3 regions of the Neobittarella massiliensis (ex Bilen et al. 2018) genome follow, and region 1 is predicted to be linked to each of the others. Evidence: a T-box and tRNA genes for the amino acid it is inferred to sense, from the RefSeq annotation. Region 1 holds a T-box; the other regions hold tRNA genes.
What was found. A T-box is a leader RNA that pairs with one kind of tRNA and senses whether it is charged. The one in region 1 lies ahead of tyrS (tyrosine--tRNA ligase), so its partner is inferred to be a tRNA-Tyr.
Positions count from the first base shown of each region.

Region 2: it has a tRNA-Tyr gene. The T-box ahead of tyrS (tyrosine--tRNA ligase) is inferred to sense a tRNA for this amino acid. The anticodon was not compared.
Region 3: it has a tRNA-Tyr gene. The T-box ahead of tyrS (tyrosine--tRNA ligase) is inferred to sense a tRNA for this amino acid. The anticodon was not compared.

Region 1 is NZ_JACOGI010000001.1:1,078,366-1,084,588, reverse strand. Features, by position in the region: gene H8K20_RS04985 (ABC transporter ATP-binding protein) at 90-806, shown strand; gene H8K20_RS04980 (ABC transporter permease) at 803-1,546, shown strand; gene H8K20_RS04975 (alpha/beta fold hydrolase) at 1,655-2,488, opposite strand; gene tyrS (tyrosine--tRNA ligase) at 2,698-3,921, opposite strand; T-box leader at 4,011-4,277, opposite strand; gene recN (DNA repair protein RecN) at 4,355-6,028, opposite strand; gene H8K20_RS04960 (arginine repressor) at 6,086-6,223, opposite strand, start outside.
Region 2 is NZ_JACOGI010000003.1:21,050-27,272, reverse strand. Features, by position in the region: gene H8K20_RS11980 (amino acid ABC transporter permease) at 181-846, shown strand; gene H8K20_RS11975 (ATP-binding cassette domain-containing protein) at 833-1,555, shown strand; gene H8K20_RS11970 (polysaccharide deacetylase family protein) at 1,586-2,449, shown strand; gene H8K20_RS11965 (polysaccharide deacetylase family protein) at 2,456-3,310, shown strand; tRNA gene H8K20_RS11960 (tRNA-Pro) at 3,505-3,581, shown strand; tRNA gene H8K20_RS11955 (tRNA-Tyr) at 3,599-3,683, shown strand; gene H8K20_RS11950 (winged helix-turn-helix transcriptional regulator) at 3,881-4,207, opposite strand; gene acgA (ACGX-repeat peptide) at 4,489-4,704, shown strand; gene acgM (radical SAM/SPASM domain protein, ACGX system) at 4,803-5,852, shown strand; gene H8K20_RS11935 (nitroreductase family protein) at 5,839-6,223, shown strand, end outside.
Region 3 is NZ_JACOGI010000003.1:29,447-35,669, reverse strand. Features, by position in the region: gene H8K20_RS12020 (TrpB-like pyridoxal phosphate-dependent enzyme) at 1-1,224, opposite strand, end outside; gene H8K20_RS13905 (cytidylate kinase-like family protein) at 1,774-2,361, opposite strand; partial or broken gene H8K20_RS12015 (cation:proton antiporter) at 2,419-3,624, opposite strand; gene H8K20_RS12010 (TetR family transcriptional regulator) at 3,621-4,235, opposite strand; tRNA gene H8K20_RS12005 (tRNA-Tyr) at 4,727-4,811, opposite strand; tRNA gene H8K20_RS12000 (tRNA-Thr) at 4,852-4,927, opposite strand; gene argH (argininosuccinate lyase) at 5,323-6,223, shown strand, end outside.

The DNA of each region.
Region 1 (6,223 bases):
TACCTGTCCCAAATATATAACGCTCCACTTTACCACCAGTCTTTTAGCTGGTGGTATTCTTTTTTTATCGAAAAAAGGAGGTAGAGACCATGTCACCAGTTATTCAAACAAGCCGGCTCACCAAGTCCTACGGGCCGCTGCTCGCCCTGAAGGGGTTAGACCTGTCGGTAGAACGCGGTACCGTCTGCGGTCTACTGGGTGCCAATGGGGCCGGTAAGAGCACCGCGATAGCCTGTATGCTGGGGCTGCAACGGCCCAGTAGCGGCGCCGTACAGATATTGGGCCAAGACCCCCGGATCGCGCGCAAACAGTTGTTTAAGCAAGTCGGTGTTCAGCTGCAAGAGACTTCTTTTCAGGAAAAGATAACCGCCGAAGAGCTCTGCCAGGTAAGTGCTGCGCTGTACCACCGCCCCCATGATTACCGGCAATTGCTGGCTCAGTTTGGCCTGGCTGATAAAGCTGGCCGCCCGGTAAAGGAGCTGTCAGGCGGACAACGGCAAAAGCTGTTTATTACGCTCGCGTTGCTGCCAAACCCACAGGTGGTGTTTTTAGATGAACTCACCACCGGTCTCGATCCGCGGGCCCGGCGAGAGGTCTGGGCCATCCTCTCCTCGCTAAAAGCGTCGGGGGTGACCATCCTGCTCACCTCGCACTTCATGGATGAAGTGGAGGCGTTGTGCGACCACATCTGTATTTTAAAGCATGGCAAAACAGTATTTTCCGGCACCGTCGGCCAGGCGGTAGCCGACAGTCCATACACCGCGTTCGAGGATGCCTACCTGTGGTATACGGAGGAAGATCGATGAGAGCTTTTCGCACGATGCTCAAAGTAGAGCTCAAACTTTCTCTGCGAGGAATGGATATGTTCATCTTTTCTATCTGTCTGCCGCTGGTGGTGCTGGCCGTCGTCGCCATGCTCTACGGGACTCGCCCTGCCTTTGCCGGTGCGCCTTATACCTTTGTCGAGCATTCTTTTCCGGCACTCGCCACCATCTCTATTTGTGCCGGCGGAGTAATGGGGCTGCCGCTGGTAGTATCCGATTACCGCAGCCGTGGCATCCTGCGCCGCTTTCGGGTCACACCGGTCAGTCCGGCACTGATCCTGCTGGTCCAGGTCGTCATCTATGCCCTGTATGCGCTGGGCTCGTTGTTTACGCTCTGGGCAGTGGCGGTGCTTGTCCTGGGTCTCCAACTGCACGGCTCTATTCCGCTGTTTTTACTCAGCTATCTGCTGGTCATGGCTACAATGTTCTGTATCGGCGTGCTGGTGGGCGGCGTGGCCGCTAACAGCAAAAGCGCCGGGATCTTCACCAGTATCCTCTACTTTCCCATGCTGCTCTTTTCCGGGGCAACGCTCCCCTACGAGGTGCTGCCTGCCGCTGCTCAAAAGATCGCCGATCTTCTGCCGCTCACGCAGGGCATCAAGCTGCTCAAGGCGGCCCTGCTGGGTCTGCCGATAAAAGAGGTGTGGATATCTATCCTGGTCATGGTGGTGCTCATCGTCGCCTGCGCCGTGCTGGCTATCCGCCTATTTAGGTGGGAATGACCGCGCTCTTATCATATTGCAGCGCAAAAAAGGGACCGCCCCTCTATATAGAGGGGCGGTCCCTTTTTTAATACCAGATGAGCGGTATTTGATCTCGCCGATATCGTTTTAGCCGTTTTGTTGGGGCACTTCCAGCTCCCACAGCCACGACTTCACCATCTCGCAAAAAATATTGGGGTGTTCGATATCCAGGTTGTGGCCGGCATTTTCCAGCAGCAGCACCGAGTGTTTGCGGTAATAAGAGAGGAGGCTCAGCGTCTCGGCAAATCCGACCACATTGTCCTGTTTGCCGAGCAAAAACAGCGTGGGGGTATCACAAAAACCAAAACGTTCTTCCGGGGTCACGGCATAGCCATAGCCGCGGTGCAGAATATCGGCCAGGTAATCGGCGTCATAGGCCTCCTCAGCAGGGACGATCTCATCCAGGTAGCGGTTAAAGGTGTACTGGTTTTGAATGACCATCGTCTTGGTAAATCCCTCGCGGTGCTGCTGGGGAATAGACTCTAAAAACTGGTAGTTGGTAAAGCCGGTAGTAAACTTGGGCAGCAAACGGTTTTCGTGTACCGGGTTGCTCACCGGGCAGATGAGCACGCCGCCCAACACTCTGTCGCGCAGCTTGCTGATGAGCCCGCGCACCAGATAGCCGCCATACGAGTGGCCGATCACAAAAAACGGCGTGTCGCTGCCGATCACCTGGTCAATGAAAGCGATGACAAAATCGAGCATGTCGTCGGTATTTTTAATGCGCTCGCAGCGGGGCGTGTCGCCCATACCGGGCAAGTCGGGGTAGATGCGGCGGTGGTGAGAGAGCAGATTGAACACCGGCTCAATGCTCTCTCGCATGTGCAGGTGGCTGCCGGTCCAGCCGTGCAGGGCAACGACCGGGGTGCCTTTGCCCAGCTCCTCGTAATATACTGGCGTATCCCAAACGGTGGCTGTCATGATCGATTACTCCTTTGGCGTTTTTCAAAACACAGGTGTCGATACAGATATCTATACTTCTAGTGTATCAAAAAACACCGTCAGTGTAAACGCATTTTCCCCAAAGCGCGGCCAAGCTCCGCAACACAGCGCAAAACGGCGGTACAAAAGTGCAAAAAAGTCTGGCCAAGGCATTACTGCCCCGGCCAGACTCTATGAAAGATACTATTTTACAGCGTGATCTTATGGAAGGTTTTTTTGCCCTTTTTGATGACGATGAATCCGTCGGCAAAATCCTCTCTGGCCACCATGTGCTTGACCGAGGTCACCTTCTCATCGTTTACCGAAACTCCGCCCTGATCGACCAGCCGCCGGGCCTCCCCGCGCGAAGGAGAGAGCCCTGCCGCCAGCATCAGGTCGACGATGCCGATCCCCTCGTCGCTCATCAGGTCGGCCGGCAGCTGGGTGGTGGGCATGTTCTGCGATACACTGCCCGCCGAAAACAGCGCCTGCGAGGCTTCCAGCGCCTTCTGGGCCTCCTCCTCACTGTGCACCAGTTTGGTCAGCTCAAAGGCCAGTTTCTCCTTGGCGCGGTTGATCTCCTGGTCTTTCAGGTGCTCGTACTCGGCGATCTCCTCCAGCGGCATAAAGGTCAGCATCTTCATGCAATTGATAACGTCGCCGTCATCGATGTTGCGCCAGTACTGGAAAAACTCGTAAGGAGAGGTCTTTTCCGGATCCAGCCATACTGCGCCGCTCTCGGTCTTGCCCATCTTTTTGCCCTCTTTGGTGGTGAGCAGGGTAAAGGTCAGGCCATAGGCCTCCTCTCCTTTTACCCGACGGATCAGGTCTACGCCGCCCAGGATATTCGACCACTGGTCGTCGCCGCCCAGCTCCATGGTGCAGCCCACTGCATCGTACATGTGCAAAAAGTCGTAGCTCTGCATGATCATGTAGTTGAACTCGATGAACGACAGGCCTTTCTCCATACGGGACTTAAAGCACTCGGCTGTCAGCATCTTGTTGACCGAGAAGTACACCCCTACATCCCGCAGAAAATCCAGGTAGTTGAGCTCGCACAGCCAGTCGGCATTGTTGAGCATCAGCGCCTTGCCGTCCGAGAAGTCGACGAACTTCGACATCTGGCGCTTAAAGCACTCTACATTGTGGCCAATATCCTCTTTGGTCAGCATTTTGCGCATATCGGTCTTGCCGGTGGGGTCGCCCACCAAGGTCGTACCGCCGCCCAGCAGCGCAATGGGCCGGTGCCCGGCCTCCTGCAGGCGCTTCATAATGGTAAGCTGCAAGAAATGCCCGACATGCAGGCTGTCGGCCGTGGCGTCAAACCCGGTATAGAAGGTGACACCGCCGCCATTGAGCAGTTCTTCGACCTTTTCCATATTGGTCGACTGGGCGATCAGGCCACGGGCCTGCAGTTCGTTAAAAATTCCCACAGTACATTCTCCTTTGATAAATTGTAATTGCGTGCAAGGTAAGAGGCAAACAGGTGAAAAGAAAATGCCCCCCGCAGACCATACGGTCTACAGAGGGCACAAAGTCAGCTCTTTGCGCGGTACCACCTCATCGGTCGCTGTCGCCTTGCGGCACACAGCCTCACAGGCTTCTAACAAAGCCCTGCACTGTAACGGGTGCTGCCCGTCCTCCCCTACTAATGGCCCGCTAAAACACAAGCCCTGTTGAGGGAGGCTGCTCGTGAGGTGTATTCCCGCCGATAAACGCTGCCCCTTCTCACCGACCAGAGGCTCTCTGAAGCTACATCGGAGGTACTCTTCCCCGTCTACGCCTTTTGCACGATATGTCTTTACTATACCCAGCCGAGACCAGAAAGTCAAGGCCCGCCCCCAATTTTATAAACATTTATCTCTTTTAGCGGGCGCCACCGTGGGCAAAAGCCAGTATCTCACGGGCGTTTTCCAGCGCCAGTGGGGTGATGTGATCGCCCGATACGATGCGCGCCAGCTCGGTGATGCGCTCGTCACTGCCCAGCGCCCGCACATCGGTAAAGGTCTGGCTGCCGTCGGTTGTCTTTTGAATGAGCAGGTGGCTGGCGCCGTATGCCGCCACCTGGGCAGAGTGAGTGACACAGATGATCTGGTGGCTGGCGGCCACTTCGCCCAGCTTTTGGCCAATGCGCTGGGCGGCACTGCCGCTCACCCCAGTATCGATCTCGTCGAAGATCAGCGTGTCGATACCGTCTTTATCGGCCAGTATGCTCTTGATCGCCAACATAATGCGCGAGAGCTCACCACCCGAGGCGATCTTCGAGATCGACTTGGGCTCCTCCCCCACGTTGGCCGAGATCAAAAACCGCACCTCGTCCATACCTCTGGGGTGCAGTTTGTCGGTGGGTTCTACCTGCACCACAAAGCGCACGCCGGGCATATTCAAAAAGGCCAGCTCCCGGCATACGGCCTGGGCCAATCGCTGGCCCACTTTTTTGCGCTTGGCCATCAGCTGCAGCGCCAGCTCCTTGCAGCTGTGCAGCTCGATCTTCATCCTGTCGCGCAGCGCCTCCAGCTGCTCACTGCCACCCTCTATCTGCGCCAGCTTTTGCCGACAGCTGTCGCCATAGGCCAGTATTTCCTCAATGCTCTGGCCGTACTTTTTCTTCAGGCGGTAAATGGTATCCAGCCGCGACTCGATAAAGTCGATGTCCAAATATTCCTCGTCATCCAGCTGCTGGGCCGAAATATCCCCGGCGTACTCCTCGATCTCATACCGCAGCGACTGCAGCTTATCACACACCGCCCCCAGTTCCGGCAGGTAGTCGCGAATGTTCTGCAGGGCCAAAACAGCACCGTCCAGCAGCTCCAGGGCGCCCGGGGCGTCCTCCCCCTGCAAGCTGCCCAGCGCCGTGTGCAAGTTCTGTGCGATGAGTCCGGCATACCGCGCCCGGTCCCGCTGTCCCTCCAGCGTACTGTCCTCCTCCGGCTGCAGCTGGGCGGTCTCGATCTCGCTGATCTGGTACGAGAGGATATCTATCTGTCGGTCCCGGTCGGCCTGTGCCTGTTCCAGCTCCCGCACCTGTTTTTTCAGCTGTCGCACCTTGTCAAACTGCAGGTAGTACTGCCCCAGCAGATCCTCTAGCTGGCCGTACCTGTCCAGCACCTCTACGTGGCGGCTCTCATCTAAAAGCTGCTGGCTGTCGTGCTGGCCGTGTACGGTGATCAGCGTCTCCCCCAGCTCTTTTAAAATGGTCACGTTGGCCGGTCGACCGCCGATCTTGCAGATATTGCGGCCGTCCTTGAGTATTTCCCGGGTAATGAGCAACTGCCCGTCCTCGCACAGGTAGCCCAACTGTTGCACCTTGGCTATCGCCGCCGGCGAAATGTCCTCGAATACGGCACTGATGAGTGCGCGGTCGGCACCGCGGCGAATGATATCCTTAGAGGTGCGGTTGCCCAGGATAGCGTTGACCGCTCCGATCAGCATCGACTTGCCGGCGCCGGTCTCGCCGGTCAACACGTTGAGACCGGCGATCAGCTGTAAGCTGGCCCGCTCGATCACTGCTATATTTTCGATGTAGAGTTCCCGCAGCATCTAAATCCCCCTATCGGTGGTGTGGCGGCAGGTCCACTTTTTGATCTCTTGTCTTATCTATCGGCTGATATATTTCTTTAATTCCTGGCACAGGTCTTTGGCACACTGCTCGTTGCGCATGAGGATAAAAAAGGTATCCTCTCCCGCCAGCGAGCCCACAAAACCGTTCCAGTGCATCTCGTCAAAGGCAGCGCA
Region 2 (6,223 bases), on a different contig from region 1:
TCGCGCCGCGAAGCGGCAGCGCTGTTCTTGTGGCTGACGATACGCTTTTTGGCGAAAAATTGGATATTTTCCATCACATCCTAGTGTAAAAAAGATCTCAGCGCCGATATCGGCATTTCGCGCAGGCAGAGCCAGGCGGGCAGCCGTCTGGCTCTACGCTGCGGCCAAAGGAGAGAGAACGTGAACTTAGACTTTAGTGTCATTCCCAAATACATGCCGCTGTTTTTTAAGTCCATCGGCATGACCTTACAGATCACCGGCCTGTCCCTACTGTTGGGCTTTGTCATCGCCATTCCGCTCACGCTGTGCAAGATATCGCGCAGCAGAGTGTTGCGGGGCATCGCCTACTTCTACACCTCCATATTCCGCGGTGTTCCCCAGCTGGTGCAGCTGTTTTTGGTGTACTTTGCCGTCCCCCAGCTATTTGCCTACAAGATCACCGCCATGCAGGCCAGCGTATTGGCTTTTGCCTGCAACTCGGCCGCCTTTTTGTCAGAGAACCTGCGCGGTGGTATCCAGGCAGTAGATGCGGGTCAGCGCGAGGCGGCCATCGCTCTGGGGGTACCCTATCCGCGTATGATGTGCGATATCATCTTTCCCCAGGCGATCAAGAGCACACTGCCCAGCGTCATCAACGAGATCATCAACCTGCTCAAAGGTACTTCGCTGGTGGCCACCATCGGTCTGGTAGATATTATGCGCACCGCCCAGCTGGTAATGAACTCCACCTATAAGGCGTTTGAACCACTCTTGGTATCGGCGCTCATCTACTACATCATCGTCATGCTGCTGACGCTGCTGGCCCACCTGGTTGAGAGGAAGGTACATAAGAGTGATAAGCGTTAAAAATATCTATAAGGAATTTGGCGCGCTGGAGGTGCTCAAAGGCGTGTCGCTGGATATCCACAAAGGGGAGATCGTGGCGATCATCGGTCCCTCCGGGTCGGGAAAATCCACCTTGCTGCGGTGCATGAATTTGCTCGAAAAGCCATCTGGCGGCTCGATTTTTATCGACGGGCAAGATATCACCCAGAAAAAAGTAGACCTGATGTCGGTGCGCGAAAAGGTGGGGATGGTCTTCCAGCACTTTAACCTCTTTCCCCACATGACCGTGTTGGGCAACATGACATATGCCCCCCGCAAAGTAAAAAAAGTGCCGCCCAAACAGGCCGAGAAAAAGGCGCTGCAGCTGCTAGAACAGGTTGGACTGTCCGACAAGGCCAACGTGTACCCCGATACGCTTTCTGGCGGGCAGAAGCAGCGGGTGGCCATCGCCCGTGCGCTGGCCATGGACCCGGAAGTCATCCTGTTCGATGAGCCCACCAGCGCCCTGGATCCCGAGATGGTAAAAGAGGTGTTGGGGGTCATCAAAAACCTGGCCGATACCGGCATCACGATGGTACTAGTGACCCACGAGATGGGCTTTGCCCGGGAACTGGCCGACCGCATCTGCTTTTTAGACGAAGGCATATTGGTGGAGGACGCGCCGCCCGATGTGTTTTTCTCCACCCCCAAATCCGACCGCGCCCGTGTGTTTTTAGAGAAGGTGCTCTAACAGCACCTCACGATAGAGAGGACGACCTATATGCAAGCTGTAAAATGGCCCCACGGCTGCAAGAGCGCGGCCATGTTTACTTTTGACCTCGACGGCGATATCATCTGGAAAAATATGTCGTCTGACGAGCCCAACGCCGATAAACTCATCCGCGCCCGCTCGGTGGGCCAGTACGGCCCTAACCGCTGTGTGGATATGATCCTGGATCTGCTCGACAAGTACGGGGTAAAGGCCACTTTTTTCGTTCCCGGCTACGTAGCCGAGCACAATCCCGCAGTTGTGAAAAAAATACATGCCGCCGGCCATGAGATCGGCAATCACGGCTATACTCATGAGCGCTTTGTGGAAAAAACGCGGGAGGAGCAGATCGAGATCATCGAAAAGACCCAGAAGATCATCAAAGATATCACCGGCACGGCGCCGGTGGGCTTTCGCACCCCGTCGGGCGATTGGGCGGTAGACACCCCCTACCTGCTGGAGGAACGGGGTTTTTCCTACTCCAGTTCCATGCGCGGCGACGACCGGCCCTACCGCACCGTGCTCGATGGCCGGGTAACCGACTTTATCGAGATCCCCTCCAAGTGGGAACTGGACGATTATGTGGCGCAGGCCTACAATATCTATCCGGCTGAACCGGCAGGTCTCGACCGCATCTCCTGTTACCGCAATGTACAGCAAAATTACCTGGCCGAATTTGCCGGTTACCACCGCTATGGGCTGTGTATCTCTTTCCTCATGCACCCACAGATATCCGGCGCACCGGGCCGCAATCAGATATTGGAAGAGATACTCAGAGAAGTCACCAGCCACCAAGACGTATGGGTGGCTACCGCCAGCCAGATCGCCGACTGGTGGCGGCAGACATACCCGGCCGAGAGCAGTAGGGAGGGATAGATAAACATGTATACACAGCACCCCAAATGGCCGCAAAACATCCAGTGCGCGGCCATGATCACCGTCAATCTCGACGCCGAATACTTTTGGCTGCAGCTGGATGAACGGGCGGCCCACATGCCTAAAACGCTCTCGATGGGCCAGTACGGCATGACGCGCGGACTGGGCCGGTTACTGGATATCTTACAGAGCTTTTCGATCAAGGCAACCTTTTTCGTCCCCGGCATCGTGGCCGAAAAATATGCCGGCTACATGAAAGACATCGTGTCTGCCGGGCACGAGATCGCCTGCCACGGCTATCTGCACGAGAACTTGTCGCTGTTTGACCGCGCCCAACAGCAAGAACGGCTCAAAAAAGCGGTGGCCGCTATCGAAAAGTACAGTGGTGTTTCGCCTCGTGGTTTTCGTGCCCCCGAGGGGGACCTCACCCTGGAGACGCTGCAGATCGCCCACAGCTTAGGCATGTGTTATTCCAGCGACCTGAGCGATGACGACCGCCCCTACTTTATGCCGATAGACGATGCCGGCACCCAAATGCTGCAGATACCTATCCAGTGGGCCAACTTCGATTTCCCCTATCTGGCCTTTAACTACCGGCCGGCTTTTCCCACCGGTCAGGGCAGGGTAGCGCCTTACAGCAGTATGCTCTCGAACTGGAAGGATGAGTTTACCGGCCACTACACCCATCACCTGTGTTACGTCATGCAATTAGATCCCCAAACGATCGGCAATCCCGGCCGCTCGGCCATACTTGAAGAGTTTTTGACCTTTGTCAAAGATAAGCCCGGGGTGTGGTTTGCTACCGGCAGCGAAATGTACGACTACTGTCATCAAAATGAGTCGGAGATCCTGCACCGGTGATGGTAAAAAGGTGCTGCTGTCGACAGTCAGTACCAGATAAAAAAGAGCAGCACCGTGCTGCTCTTTTTTATCTGGAAGGAAATTTGTGAAAAAGCAAGGTGAAAATAGGAAAATGCCGTTGACTTTTTGTTCTGGATACGATAAAATTAAAAAGCTGTAGTTACGGCCGTGAGCTACAACTGCGCACTGTGTACCGAGGCGTAGCTCAGTTTGGTAGAGTGCCTGGTTTGGGACCAGGATGCCGCAGGTTCAAGTCCTGTCGCCTCGACCATTTAAAACCAAATATGCGGTGGAGTTCCCGAGTGGCCAAAGGGGGCAGACTGTAAATCTGTTGTCAGTGACTTCGATGGTTCGAATCCATCCTCCACCACCATAAAAAAGCCTGTACCCATCGGTACAGGCTTTTTTATGCATCCAAGTACAAAGTATCTGGCCCAATATACGGTGTGTCGCCTCCTGCTTTATATAATAGCCCCGATAAGACGTGCATCAACACAGAATTTTGGTAGCAAAAAGCAGCGCCAATGTGCTCTATTTTAAAGAGCTTTGGCGCTGTTTTTACGAGTTTTTCTATTTGGCGCTTTTTTGATAATTGAGTCCCCATATCTCCATAGCTTTTATGATGGGACGCATGGATTCCCCCAATTCGCTCAGGGCGTATTCTACCCGGGGTGGCACTTCGGGATAGGCGGTGCGAGTGACGATCCCGTCGTCTTCCATCGAGCGCAAGCTGTCGGTCAGCACCTTCTGACTGATACCCTCCAGATCCTTGCGCAGCTCGTTGAATCGCCACGGCCGAGCGAGCAGATTTCTGATGATCAGCAGTTTCCATTTGCTGCCGATCATCTGTACGGTGGTCGCAACGGGGCATGCAGGCATCTCTGCTTTGGTCAGCACAATGAATACCTCCTTAAATAGCTGTTAGATCAAAATATAATATTACATGCCTATTATACGATACTATTCTATTTGCGTGTAAGCAGTATTGTAAAATATTTTAATACCGCTCATATTTTTGACCTCTATAAGCCCGAGGCGGCGCAAAAGTCACCTCAAGGTAACTGTGTTATAAAAAAGTGCGTACTTGTGACCGAAAAATAAAATCGTACAATTAGAATTACAGAGAGCAAAACAGCAACACCAACAGCACTCTGAATACAAAAGTGGAGGTCACAGTTATGGCACTCTCAAACATCTTTGGATGGAACGAAAAAGAAACGGTATCTTCCGCCTGCGGTGCAGCAGATAGGCCGGAGGAAAGTCCCGCCGCCTGCGGTACCGCCTGTGGCGCTGGCGACAGACCTGCCGAAGCACCTGCCGCCTGTGGCGCAGCGGACAAGCCGGAAGAAAAGCCCACTGCCTGTGGGGCGGCTTGCGGCGTTGGTGACAAGTAGCTTGTTCCGTCGACCCGTTCCCGGTGTATATCTTCGCCGGGAACTCAGAATTGCAAATCGGCCTGTCCGATCTTATATAAAGTGAGGATGCATCAAGTATGAAACAGTATTTTGCCTTTCAGTGGCACATCACCGATGCCTGCGACCAGCGCTGTAAACACTGCTATATCTTTTCAGAAGACACCCGCAAAGAGCCAGAGGCTATGAGCTGGCGGCAAATGCAGGACACGTTTTACAACTGCCTCGACTTTTGCAGAGTCTACGACCGGCTCCCGTACTTTTATCTCACGGGCGGCGATCCGATCCTGCACCCAGATTTTTGGAAGCTGCTGGCACTGATAAAGGAACACGATATCCCATTTACCATCCTCGGCAACCCGTTCCACTTGACCGATGCAGTTTGTCAAAAACTGCGGGAATACGGCTGCCAGAAATATCAGCTCTCCATCGACGGCATGCGCCAGACCCACGATTGGTTCCGCAAGCCCGGTTCTTTCGACTGTACGCTCGAAAAGATCGCCTGCATTAAAAAAGCGGGTATGCGCGCGGTGATCATGACGACTGTATCGGGGACGAACATCAGCGAGGTGCCCGACATAATCGGTACGGTCGTAGCGGCGGGGGCAGACATCTTCGCCTTTGCCCGCTACTGCCCCACCAGCGAGGAAAAAGACACAGGCATGACCCCGCAGCAGTACCGGCAATTACTCGATACCTGCTACAAAAAGTTCCAGGCCTACGAAGCCGCCGGCTGCACGACTTACTTTAACAAAAAGGACCACCTCTGGACTCTCTATGAATACGAGAGAGGTATCTTTCAGATCCCAGAGGGTGCCGGGGAAAAGGTGATCTACGGCGGTTGTAACTGTGGCAACTGCCATATGACCATCCTGCCGACAGGGGAGATCTACGCCTGCCGCCGTGTGCAAAACAGCAAAGTCGGCAATGTGTTTGAAGATCGACTCGCCGACGTGTGGATCTGTCAGATGGAGACCTACCGCGACTACTCCAGGTTTGAAAAATGTTCTAGGTGTGAGCTGCTGCGCTTTTGCCGGGGCTGCCCCGCCGTAGCCAGCGGACAAAACGGAAATTTTTATGCCGCCGACCCCCAGTGCTGGAAGGAGGTTGAAATAGGTGCAACTGTTTGAACTGATGAGGTATCGCCGATCTATCCGCAAGTATAAAGACCAGCAGATCGCACGATGCGACTTGGAAAAGATCATCGAGGCCGGCCTGTATGCCCCCAGCGCCGGCGGTGGCCAGCGCGCCGCGATCATCGCCCTTCGCAATCAGGCTCTCTGTCAAAAAGTCGGGCAGCTCAATATCGCCAGATTCGACCGACAGCAGCTGGCCGGCTCTTACGTCTCTTCCGAGCAGCCGAGTATCATCGATGATCCCGCCCTAAAAAGTGGATTTTACGGTGCACCGACCGTCTGCATGGTCCTGTGCCCGAAAAACTTTTTATACAGTATCCCCGACGCATTTTGCTGTGCAGAAAACATGGTGTTGGCGGCGACAG
Region 3 (6,223 bases), on a different contig from region 1:
GCCAGATCGCTTGCAGGCCAGTGCCTCGTCCACCGCCACTTTAATGGCGTGGCTGCTCTCGGGAGCAGGAAGGATGCCCTCGATGCGGGCAAACTGCTCAGCTGCGGCAAACACCGCCGTCTGTTCTACGCTGCGGGCCTCCATAAGACCGTCGTCATAAAGCTGCGACAACACACTGCTCATGCCGTGGTAGCGCAGCCCGCCGGCGTGGTTGGGAGCGGGGATAAAGCCGCTGCCCAGCGTATACATTTTGGCCAGCGGACAGACCATACCGGTGTCGCAGAAATCGTATGCGTATTTGCCCCGGGTCAAGCTGGGGCAAGAGGCCGGCTCTACGGCGATAAAGCGGTAATCTGCTTCACCCCGCAGCTTTTGTCCCATAAACGGGGCAATGAGTCCCCCCAGATTCGAGCCGCCCCCGGCACAGCCAATGATGATGTCTGGGGTGATATCATATTTGTCCAGGGCAGCTTTGGTCTCCAGACCGATGACCGACTGGTGCAGCATCACCTGCGACAGCACACTGCCCAGCACGTAGCGGTATCCCTCGCGGGTGGTGGCGGCCTCCACTGCCTCTGAGATAGCACAGCCCAAACTGCCGCCAGTACCGGGGAACTCGGCCAGTATCTTGCGGCCAACGGCGGTGGTGTCAGACGGAGAAGGGGTGACATCAGCCCCGTAGGTGCGCATCACCTCACGGCGAAACGGCTTTTGTTCGTACGAGACCTTGACCATATACACCTTACAGTCGAGCCCAAAGTACGCACAGGCCATCGAGAGGGCTGTGCCCCACTGGCCGGCGCCCGTCTCGGTGGTGACGCCTTTTAGCCCCTGCTTTTTGGCGTAATAGGCCTGGGCGATCGCACTGTTTAGCTTGTGGCTGCCACTGGTATTGTTACCCTCAAATTTGTAGTAGATCTTGGCCGGAGTACCCAGTGCCTGTTCCAGCCGGTAAGCGCGCATCAGCGGAGCAGGCCGGTACATTTTGTAGTAGTCGCGGATCTCACTGGGGATGTCGATAAAAGGGGTGGTATCGTCGAGCTCCTGCGCCACCAGTTCCTCACAGAACACCGGCGCCAGGTCGGCGGCGGTCATGGGCTGCAGAGTCTCGGGATTTAAAAGCGGTGCGGGCTTGTTTTTCATGTCCGCGCGCAGATTGTACCACTGGCGGGGCAGCTCGCTTTCAGACAGGTAGATCTTGTAAGGGATGTTTTGGTTTGCCATAGTATTTGTCTCCTTTCCAAAATATGCGACTCTTGCGGGACAAAGGCAAACAAAAAAGCCTCTGTCCCTGCATACTGCCGGGACAGAAGCTGTAAAAACACTCCTGCGGTGCCACCCTGCTTGGCGCTCGTCTGTGCAAACAGCACTGCGCCCACTCGCCGCGTACAAACATACGCCAGACATTTGTTAACGGAGGTCTCACTCCGGCGCGCCTACTTTTCTTTTGCTAACCAGAAAAGTTCGGGTTGCTCTCAGAAGCCCATTCACTGCTGTCTTACCGCGCTGCGATCTCACCGCCCGCAACTCTCTTGGCCGGAGGGCACAGCAGTTACTTCCTCTTCCTCATCGATTTAATCTGTATTTTAGCACATGACGGACAAATGTCAAGGTTTATTTTTAAAATCATATCGCCCATCAAAGGTGATCAGATAGGGGTACTTCGCTCAGTCTGCCCATTCTATGCCGATTTTTAATCAGTGTGACTGCGCACCTAAAAGCGCTCTGCCCCACCCGGACAGAGCGCTTTCTTATATGGGCCATATCCCTTATCTACCGCTCTTGGGTGGCGGCGGACAAAGAGCGATAGACGTCTTTTAAGATCTGCACACAGCCATCGATCCCCAATGCACTGCTGTTGAGACAGATGTCGTAGTTGTCGGCATCGCCGAATTGACGCCCGGAGTAAAAACTGTAGTAGGAAGCTCGACGCTTGTCGGTCCTCTCTATATCCGCCAGAGCATGATCGGTCGTCTCGTGATAGGTATGGATGAGCCGGTGTTGGCGGCTCTTGCGATCGGCATAAATAAATACCCGAATTACATTTTGTCGGTCCTTGAGGACCTGATCGGCACAGCGGCCTACAATGATGCAGGAGTTCTCGCTGGCGATCTGACGAATGATCTGTGACTGGTGTAAAAATACCCGATCATCGACCGAGAGACCCTGTCCGACATCGCGGGAGAGCCCATCTAGCAAACTGCCCGCCCAACGTGTCTCGGCCTCTTCAAAAAAGCTCTGGTCGATCGTGCTGGAATTGACGGCCCGCTCGATGATCTCGTGGTCGTAAAAAGGAATCTTTAACTGCTGTGACAGCTGGTGCCCGACCATACGCCCACCGCTGCCGTGTTGGCGGCTGATGGTAATGACCGGCGGCAGGGGTACTGCGCTGACGTTGTTGGTGGCCTCTTGCCGATCAAACTCGCCGGCCCATTCAAACCCCTTTTTGGCCATGACGACGGCGATCACCTCGTTGATCACCGCGGCGGCCGCGATCGTGCCCTGAATGATCTTGGCGCAGGCCGGTGCCGGCCCCGCCAGCACCGATACGGCAATACCGGTAAACACCAGCGATACACCGGAGTGGGGCAGCAGCGTAAGGCCGAGATAGTTGCGCACAGTTTTGGGAGACTTGGTCACCGCAGCGCCAAAAAAGGCGCCAAAGTACTTTCCGAATGCCCGGGCAGCGATGTAGATCGCTGTGTAGAGCCCCGCCCCCAGAATCAGGTGGTAATCCAGCGGTGCACCCAAATTTAGGATGACGACGATCATGGCCACTCCGAGAATGGGATTAAAGCCCTGCATGATCTGATCCAGCCGTTTTTCAGAGACCATATTCGAAAATGTAGCTGAAAAAGCCATACCGATCAGCATAAAATTGAGCACCGGTCGCGGCAGCAAATCATTGCACCAAAAACCCACCCCGGAGGAGAGGAGGATCATCGCTATCAGCAAAGCTAAAGTGGGGCCTGCGCCCCGCTCTTTTTTCAGCACCAAGCCGGCCAACAGGCCGGTGACGACGCCAATGATCAAAGGAAGCAGCACTACCAGCGCGATCATATAGGCCGGTAGCTCTCCCGCCGACAGATTGCCCGCCACGATGGCGATGGTGCTAAAAAATACGATACAGCCCACAATGTCGTCCAGCGCCGCCATAGGAATAAGGGTGGCGGTCACCGGCCCCTCTGTTTTAAATTCGCGCACGATAGAGAGGGCCGGTGCCGGAGCGGTGGCCAGAGCGATACCACCAAAGAGAAACGCCAGGTATAGAGGTATACCGGAAAAATAGAACACGATACCAAATACCAGCGACACGACTAGGAATGTGCCGATAGATTGGGTGAGCGTAGTGATGATGATCGCTTTTCCCGAACGTTTTATCTTACGCCACACCAGTTCGGTACCGATCATCAGGCCCACAGCACACTCTAAAACGTGCATGATGCTCTGATACCAAACGGCATCGAGCAGAGTGTCGCTCACGAGAGAGACCGCGTGGGGGCCTAAGATCATGCCGGCGATCAGCCAGCCTAGGATCGAGGGCAGCTTGAGTTTCGACACCAATTTACCGGCCACAAAGGCCAGCGCAACAGCGGCCAGCAGCCGCAGAAAAAGCAAGATCATTTTTGTATCCTCCTCTCGGCGATACCATATAACATAAAATCGAGCATTTTTGCCAGGCGGCTCTCGTGGTCGGCCACCAGTACCTGTAGGTCTTTGCCCACATAGGCCGGGCTGCTAAAATAGCCGTTAAACATCTCCTGCATGACTTCATAATACGCTATAGCGTCATCCTGCGTAACGCCCGGCCGCAGCGTCATTTTAGACAGTGCCGCCTGGTAGATCTTTTTGTTGAGACAGTCAAAGTCGGCTTTGGCCTCGCGTATCTGTGCCGCCAGCGATGCTGGCGGCTGAAGGACTGCTTCAAAAAAAATTCTGGCGCACAGCGGATGCTGAGAAAAATACCGAATGCGCAGCTGCATATACCGCTCTAAGTCATCTCCGATGTCCTGATCTTTTAAATATGCAGTCACTTCGGCAAAGCAGCGCGATACACAGGCCAGATACAGTGCATCTTTACCGGAAAAATTGTGGTAGAGCAACCCCTTAGATATTTCATGGCCACTGCAGATGTTGTTGATCGCCGCGGCACTGTAACCGACAGTGCCAAATTCTTCTATGGCGGCGCCGACGATCCGCTCACGCGTCCGTTCTGTCTTCTCCTGTTTTTTCACCAAAACACCTCTGATCCCAAATATAGACTGAATGGTCTGTAATTTATTATAACAATTACAGACCGTTCGGTCAATATTGCTTGGGGCTTGTACACCAGGGATATCCTGTAGCTACAAACAGGAGCATGGCAGTATTGTCTTTAGATAAACAGGCGCATATTTGGTTGCTGGATCTACCCGGTAAGGTGTGCATAGCCGTCGTATACACAAAGAGAAGAGCTGTGCCGAGTGGCGGCCATTTTGTAACGCTGGATGTGGACAAAATACTTTTTCGAAAAATGCATGGGGAACGTGTAAATGCGGCTGGAAAATGAGTCTTTTAATTACTATTTGCATTTGCGCGCATGCATCAGACAGTAAAAAAGACTGGACCGAAGTGGCACAGCCTTTTTTACTGAGAGGGACAAGCGGTTTAGATACCGCCTCAAACGCGAGCATTTTGCGTTACTAAAAGAAAAAAGCTGCGGTGTGCAATGCACACGCCGCAGCTTTGGTGGTGGAGGATGGATTCGAACCATCGAAGTCACTGACAACAGATTTACAGTCTGCCCCCTTTGGCCACTCGGGAACTCCACCATATTTTATTTCAGTAGCCACATTGGCCAGCTCTTTTCAATGGAGCTGGTGGACGGACTTGAACCCCCGACCTGCTGATTACAAATCAGCTGCTCTACCAACTGAGCTACACCAGCGAATATGACAACAACGTGAATTATATCATCTACCTATTAGGTTGTCAATGTCTGAGGGAGAATTTTTAAGACCATCATGCTTATCTTTTTGTAACCCATAGGCTGTTCATCCAGGTAGGTTACAAAGTTAGCCGCGGTAAAAAGTTTTACTCGATTGTGGATAGAGATACAGATATACACATCCGTACAATTTGTATGTTATGAATAAATATTTTAATATACAACTAAATATACAATAATTAAAGGCATTAAATACAAAAAATGGAATATATATAGCTTTATAAATGTATAATTACTAGATAAATAGAAAATTTATTGCAATCTATTGCAATTATTATAAAATATATCGTATAATTATGCTACTTTAAAAAACATACAGCAGAGAGGGCTTTAAAATGGAGCATAAAACAGTTACCAAACTGTGGGGCGGTCGTTTCCGCCAGGACGAAAACGAGCTGATGGAGCAGTTTAACAACAATCTCTCCAATACGACCTGGCTGTGTGGGCCAGACATCCAGGGGAGTTTGGCCCATGTAGCTATGCAGGTAAAGTGTGGGCTGCTCACCGTCCAGGAAGGTGAACAGATCGCACAGGGCCTGCAGGGTATCCTGGCGGACGTACAGAGCGGTGCCCTGCAGATGACCAACGCCTACGAAGATGTGCACACCTTTGTAGAGGTACATCTTATCGAGCGCATCGGCGATGTGGGTAAAAAGCTGCACACCGCCCGCTCCAGAAACGACCAGGTCAATACAGATATGAAGCTGTATGTAAAGCAGCAGACAGCGTACGTTATTGAGCTGGTGGAGAAGATGCAGCGCACACTACAGGAAAAAGCGGCGCAAAACCCCTGTATTATGCCCGGCTATACCCATCTGCAGCGGGCACAGGTAGTCACCTTCAAATACTATCTAATGGCTTACCACGGTATGCTCCAACGCGATAAAAAACGGCTGCAGAGCGCACTGGACAACATGGATCTGTCGCCGCTGGGCTGTGGCGCACTGGCCGGTACGACACACCAGATCGACCGCGCTTTTACCGCTGAACAGTTGGGTTTTAGCGGCGTGTATGCAAACTTTATCGACGGGGTCAGTGACCGCGACTACCAGTTGGAGGCCATGTCTGCCTTTAGTATCCTTATGATGCACCTCAGCCGTCTCAGCGAGGAGATCATCCTCTGGAGCTCGCAGGAATTTGGCTTTATCAGTCTCGACGACAACTACACCACCGGTTCCAGTATCATGCCTCAAAAGAAAAATTCAGATGGGGCCGAACTCATTCGCGGCAAGACCG